Thiocapsa bogorovii: one gene and its partner. The protein of the gene in region 2 interacts with the protein of the main gene of each other region in a pairwise test. Links are inferred from orthologs where the notes say so. Each region holds a gene or a part of one and is shown on either strand. Other genes may lie near its edges.

What was found.
Region 1: the proteins of LT988_RS16310 (region 2) and LT988_RS10645 interact in binary tests that used the Escherichia coli proteins (3 or more experiments, as listed by UniProt). The link is inferred for Thiocapsa bogorovii from one-to-one orthologs.

Annotation. Positions count from the first base shown.
Region 1 is NZ_CP089309.1:2,349,821-2,353,041, forward strand. The notes cover bases 253-3,153. They hold LT988_RS10645 (rod shape-determining protein), read right to left. Parts: upstream 2,276-3,153; coding sequence 1,229-2,275; downstream 253-1,228. Other genes in these bases: mreD (rod shape-determining protein MreD), read right to left, coding at 253-349; mreC (rod shape-determining protein MreC), read right to left, coding at 346-1,248; LT988_RS10650 (oxidative damage protection protein), read right to left, coding at 2,470-2,742; LT988_RS10655 (NUDIX domain-containing protein), read right to left, coding at 2,739-3,086. Outside these bases: more of mreD, read right to left, coding at 1-252; ltrA (group II intron reverse transcriptase/maturase), read right to left, coding at 3,204-3,221. UniProt on the Escherichia coli protein: Forms membrane-associated dynamic filaments that are essential for cell shape determination. Acts by regulating cell wall synthesis and cell elongation, and thus cell shape.
Region 2 is NZ_CP089309.1:3,643,133-3,646,254, forward strand. The notes cover bases 302-3,103. They hold LT988_RS16310 (RodZ domain-containing protein), read right to left. Parts: upstream 2,357-3,103; coding sequence 1,247-2,356; downstream 302-1,246. Other genes in these bases: hisS (histidine--tRNA ligase), read right to left, coding at 302-1,189; pilW (type IV pilus biogenesis/stability protein PilW), read right to left, coding at 2,368-3,103. Outside these bases: more of hisS, read right to left, coding at 1-301; more of pilW, read right to left, coding at 3,104-3,122.

The DNA of each region.
Region 1 (3,221 bases), 1.3 Mb from region 2 along the record:
GCAGCCGCTCGACCAGAAGCAACACCCACACGAAAAGGGCCTGCTGCCACAAAGGGAACAGACGGATGCGTTGGTGAAGCTCGACGGCCGCGTAGGCGATCAGCGAGAGGCCCAATGCGTGCTGTCCGAACAAGGAGCCGGTGACCACATCGACGGCCAAACCAGCGGCGAAGGCTGCGAAGACCCCGAAACGCTCCGGCACCGTCAGACACCAGTACAGGGTAACGAGCGCCACCCACTGCGGCCGGAAGGCATCCGTCGCAGCAGGCATCGGCAAGACCGTGAGAAGGAGGGCGACCAGCAAGCTGACGAGGATCAGCCAGCCGCCTCGCGGTGCGGCTTCCGTCATGGCTTGGCGTCTTCGCTCGGCGCTGCGCCGGTCAGCGCCTTCTGCTGCATCTGCGGATCAAGGGTCCAGACCAGAAGGACCTCGCGGCTGCGATCGAGCCGCGCGGTCGGCTCGGCCAACACGGTTGTAAAGGGATTGTCGGGATCCTGGCGCACCGTGGTCACCCGTGCAACCGGATAGCCCGGGGGAAAACGCTCGCCCATTCCCGAGGTCACCAGCAGATCGCCCTCGCGGATGTCTGCATTTTTCGGGATGAAGAGCAACTCGAGCCCCTGCCCGACGCCGGAACCCGCCGCGATTGCGCGCAAACCGTTTCGGTTGACCTCGACCGGGAGCGAATGATCCGAGTCGGTGATCAAGAGTACAACGGACGAGAAGGGGTTGGTGCGGATCACCTGCCCCATCACGGCATTGGCATCCAACACCGGTTGGCCTACAAAAACGCCCGAGCTGGAGCCCTTATTCACCATTACCTGCTGGCGCGACGGCGTGAGATCGACGGCCAAGATTTCCGCGATCAGGACCCGCTCGCCGATGTTGAACGAGGAGCCGAGCAGATCGCGCAGGCGCATGTTCTCCGCCTCCAATGACTCGAACTGCTGTAGGCGGGCCTTCAACAGTAGGTTCTCGCGGCTGAGTGCCGTATTCGTCGCGCGCAACTGTGCCCCGTCCGTGAGCCGCTCGCGGGTGGCGCGCACGAGCGCAGAGGGCACGTCCACGGCCAGGTGCAACGGGTAGGCGAAGACGGACAGCAGCGAGCGCACGCGCTCGAGATGGTCGAATCGATGGTCGGTGATGATGAGGCCCAGCGCGCACACCACCGCCAGGATCACCCGGAGGGTCGGCGACGGCCCGCGAAGAAAGAGCGGTTTGATGGGATCACTCGGTCGTAAAGAGATCGATCCCCCGTGCGTCCAGCATCTCCAGCGCCTTGCCGCCGCCGCGCGCCACGCAGGTCAGTGGATCCTCGGCCACCACCACGGGCAGACCCGTCTCCTCCTCGATCAGACGATCGAAATCGCGCAACAAGGATCCGCCGCCGGTCAGCACGATGCCGCGCTCGGCAACGTCCGAGCCGAGCTCGGGCGGGGTCTGCTCCAAAGCCATCTTCACCGAGCCGACGATCGCCGCAAGCGGCTCCTGCAGCGCCTCCAGGATCTCATTGCTGTTGAGCGTGAAACTGCGCGGTATGCCCTCGGCGAGGTTGCGCCCGCGCACCTCGATCTCGAGCACCTCGTTGCCTGGAAAGGCCGAACCGATGCTGTGCTTGATGCGCTCGGCCGTCGCCTCGCCGATGAGTGTGCCGTAGTTGCGCCGAACGTAATTGATGATGGCGTCGTCGAAGGTGTCGCCGCCGACGCGGATCGATGCCGAATAGACGATGCCGTTGAGCGAGATAATGGCCACCTCGGAGGTGCCGCCACCGATGTCGATGACCATACAGCCGCGCGGCTCGTGGACCGCGAGCCCGGCACCGATCGCCGCCGACATGGGCTCCTCGATCAGAAAGACCTCGCGTGCACCGGCCCCGGCCGCAGACTCCTTGATGGCGCGACGCTCCACCTGGGTCGAGCCGCAGGGCACGCAGATCAGCACGCGCGGGCTGGGACGAATCAGACGCGACTCGTGCACCTTGTGGATAAAGTACTGGAGCATCTTCTCGGTGATGGTGAAATCGGCGATCACACCGTCCTTGAGCGGGCGAATCGCCGTAATGCTCTGCGGCGTGCGCCCGAGCATCATCTTGGCTTCTTCGCCGACGGCGACCACCGTTTTGCCCCCGCCCTTGCGCTCGTGACGGATCGCGACCACCGACGGCTCGTTGAGGACGATCCCCTGGTCACGCGCGAAAATGAGCGTGTTGGCCGTACCCAAATCGATCGAAAGATCGTTCGAGAAGATTCCACGAAGACTTCTGAAGAACATCAGGTGCGTACCTTGCGGGAGATAGAGGAGATCGCCGGCTCTCCCGCGGGCATCCTGGACAAGGATCCGTCGGGAAATCCATCGGAAAACGGCGAGCTAATCTAACAACGCAAGGGAAGATCGGCAAGGCGGGTGTTCAGCAGTGCATCCCGGCGACACGCTGAACGTTTGGCCGGGACGACAAGACCGCGCCGCTAGCTTTTCGGCGGGACGTAACCCTCGGGCATCTCCGCGCCTTCGCCGAAGAAATACTTATCCATCTGCTCTTCGAGAAACTTTCGCGATTTGGGGTCCATCGGGCTTAATCGGTTCTCGTTGATCAGCATGGTCTGGTGCCGGAGCCAGTCCTGCCAAGCAAGCTTGGATACGTTGGCATGGATGCGCTTGCCGAGCTCGCCAGGATAGGGCGCCCGATCCAAGCCCTCGGCCTCGCGGCCGAGCTTGACGCAGTGAACCATGTGGGTCATGAGACGTCTCCGTGTGGTTGAGCACGAACGGGCGGTTGCGCTCGGCCGGCTTGAAAGTGTTCCAGAATGCCCTTGATAGGCGCGGGGGTCCCGACGGCGCCGAGCTCGGCCCGATTCAGCCAGCGCTGCTCCTCACCGTCGGCAACGCGAGCGGGCGTCGTGTCGAGCTGCACCAGTGCGATTCGGATATCCAATGTGAAGTGGGAGAAGGTGTGACGGCGTGCCCCGATCATTTCAACCCGCGCGGGCGGAACACCGATGCGGGCGAGACACCAGTCGCGCGGATCCGCATCAGGCGCAATCTCGGGCAGACTCCAGAGTCGGAGAGTAAGCCGGGTCCTCACCGTCGGTTAGGCTGATGTTTGTGTTCTCTGTTTGCCGCCTGGTTTCCCGGCGGTGCCACATGATCTCGGCCATACGACGGTTTGTTCCCGGCTCCTCGCAGAACCGGACTTGGAGTGTTACACCATCCGGCTCCC
Region 2 (3,122 bases):
GTTTGACGCCGACAATCCCTTGCGCCAACTCCGCCTCGCCGAGGATGAGCGCGAAGGTTGCGCCGCTTCTGTCGGCCTTCTTGAACTGGCTCTTGAAGCTGCCCCCGCCGCAATGGGCCATGAGGCGCAGACGGGGCAGGGCATCGCGAAGGCGCTCGGCCAGAAGCGGGGCCTCGAGCTGTGCCTGATCGCCGACCGCGACCAGGTAGGCGTGCACTGCAGGCTCGCCGGAATGGCCTCCGAGCGCGAGCAGCTCCACCAGTCGCTCGAGTCCCAAGGCGAAGCCGACTGCAGGTGTCGATCGGCCACCGAGCTGCTCGACCAAACCGTCGTAGCGACCGCCGGCACAAACGGTGCCTTGGGCGCCGAGATCTTCGGTGATCCACTCGAAGACCGTGCGATTGTAGTAATCCAGACCCCGCACCAGCCGCGGATTGAGTCTATACGGGATGCCCGCCTGATCCAGACCGTGACGGATGCCCTGAAAGTGCGCCAGGCAATCGTCGCTGAGGTGATCCATCAGCGTCGGTGCATCCGCGACGACCTTCTGTGTCTCCGGATGTTTCGAGTCCAGGACGCGCAACGGGTTGGTGTAGAGACGTCGGAGACTCTCGGCGTCCAGATGCTCCCGCCGCGCTTCCAGATAGGTGACCAGCTGTTCGCGATAGAGCCGACGTTCATCCGGGTCCCCGAGACTGTTGATCTCCAGGCGCAGACCCTGCAGTCCGAGCGCGCGCCACAGGCGCGCGGTGAGCAGGATCAGCTCGAGATCGATGTCCGGTCCCGTGAGCCCGAAGACCTCGGCGCCGATCTGATTGAACTGCCGGTAACGGCCGCGTTGCGGGCGCTCATGGCGGAACATCGGGCCGCGATACCACAGGCGCTGAGGCTGGACGATCAGCCCGTGCTCGACCGCCGCGCGCACGCAGCTGGCGGTACCCTCCGGCCGCAGGCTCAAGCTCTCGCCGTTGCGGTCGTCGAAGCTGTACATCTCCTTTTCGACGATGTCGGTGACCTCGCCGATGGAGCGTTTGAACAGATCCGTGACCTCGAGGATCGGAGTGCGGATCTCGGCATAGCCGTACCCCGCAAGAATCGTTCGCGCGGTGTCCTCGATACGATGCCAGATGGGGACGGCCTCGGGCAGGATGTCGTGCATCCCGCGGATCGCCTGAATGTGTTTACCCATGTTCCCCGGCTCGATGTGTGCGGGCGAGATTCGGCGTGGTTCGGCCCGAGCGAGCCGTCACTCGGGTGACTCCGGGTCGAGCGAGAAGCGCGCCACGTTGCCGCGCGAACGGGCCTCCAGATCAAAGGGTTTGCCGTCGACAGTCATGCTGCTGTTGTTGACCCGTCCCACCGTGAACCGAAACGGGCCCTGCCCGGTGACCTCGCGCCGATCTCCGGCCTTCATCTCGCCGACGATGAGGCGCTCCCCGGCTGCATCGCGCACTTCGAGCCACGAGGGGCCCGTAAACTCCAGAACAATCCCTTTCTCTGACGCCGTAGGCTCGGCGAAAGCGGGGGGATCGACCTGCGGCTGACTCGGCGTCCGATCGGGTAACTCGCTTGTCGATTGCACCGGGGGATCGCCAGCAAGGCTCGGCGCGATCTCGGGGAGCGGGGGCGGTGCTGCCTCCGAGGACGGTTCGACCTCCGGGTCGGCTGCCGACGAGGCTAGCGTCGCCGGTGTCTGCTGTGGAGCCGTTTCGGAAGGATCCGCGGGCGGAGGCTCCGAGGTCTCGGAAAAATCGGCGCTCGTTCGGTCCGTCCGGTCGGCCGGCTCGGACGCTGTGTCAGCTGTTTCGGCATCGGCGCCGGAGACGCTTGCATCCACCGAATTAGACGCCGGATCGAGCGCGATCTCGTCCGGCTCGACTCCGGCCGTTTCAGTCTCGAGCTCCGGCGCTACCTCGGGTCGATCGTGCCACCAGAGCGCGATTACGGCGATGACTGCAGCCGCCAGGGCAAAACTGACAAGGCGCACCAGAATGCGGGTTCCGCCCGAATCGAGCTCCGAGCCCGCGCCCGAGCCCGACATACGGCGTGACGGCAAGACGGCGTCCGTGCTTTCGGCATGGGACTGGTAGGCCGCGATCAGAGGTGCCGGGTCGAGCCCGAGCGCACGCGCGTAGTTACGCAGATAGCCGGTGACGAAGACCGGGCCGGGCAAGAGGTCGAATCGGTCCTGTTCGAGCGACTCGATGACCTCGGGCTTGAGGTGCAGCTGTGTCGCGATCCGCTCGATCGCCAGGCCACGCGATTGGCGTTGGACCCGGAGGCGTCGCCCCGGGCTATCGCCGAACTCGACTACGTTCTGGTCGTTCGGGTCGGTGGATTGTGTCTGGTTAGTCACTCGTGAGGTCCCTACAGCTCGCGGGTCTCGGGTGTATCGGGAAAGCTCGCGCGCAACGCCTTCTCGTACTCGGCTGCGCGGGCTCGGTTACCTAGTGCGCGTTCGGTTGTGACCGCGGCGGCGAGTGCCTCGCGGGCCGTTGCCGGGGTGCGCAAGGTCGTCGGCTCGAAAAAGCGATCCAGATAGAGCTTCGCCCCCTGCATGTTGCCGCGTTTGAGCTCGATCTCCGCGAGCTTCACCAGCGCCGGGCCGAAACCCGGGTTGGCGCCGACCGCAGCGCGATAGTAGCGTTCCGCCTTGGCCGCGTCACCGGCACTGCTCGCACAAGTGGCTGCGTTGGTCATCGCGACCCAAGGCGTTGCGTAGAGTGGATTCTCAAGTGCCTTTTTGAAGTAGACGTCCGCCTCTGCGTAGTGTCTTTGTCGACACTGATAGGCCCCGAACGCGTAGAGGACATCCGAGTTGTTCGGGGCGAGCTTGACGGCGCGCTCGTAGTGCGTCGCCGCGAGGTCCGGCTTGCCCATCTCCTCGTACATGAAGGCGAGCCACACGTGGGCCTTGGGATTCTTTCTGTCGGCCTCGATCGCCTGTTGGGCGCGACGGAAGGCGACCTCGGTCTGGCCGCGATTGTAGTACTCCTCGGCCATTTCGACGTAGAGGGTGGCGGGGCTGTCCTGCGGATCCAGCCCGAGCGGGTCGGTGTCTTGTCGGTTGGCTTTGCTCGCGCAGCCGAACAAGCCCAAACAGAGCGCGCTCGGGACCATGA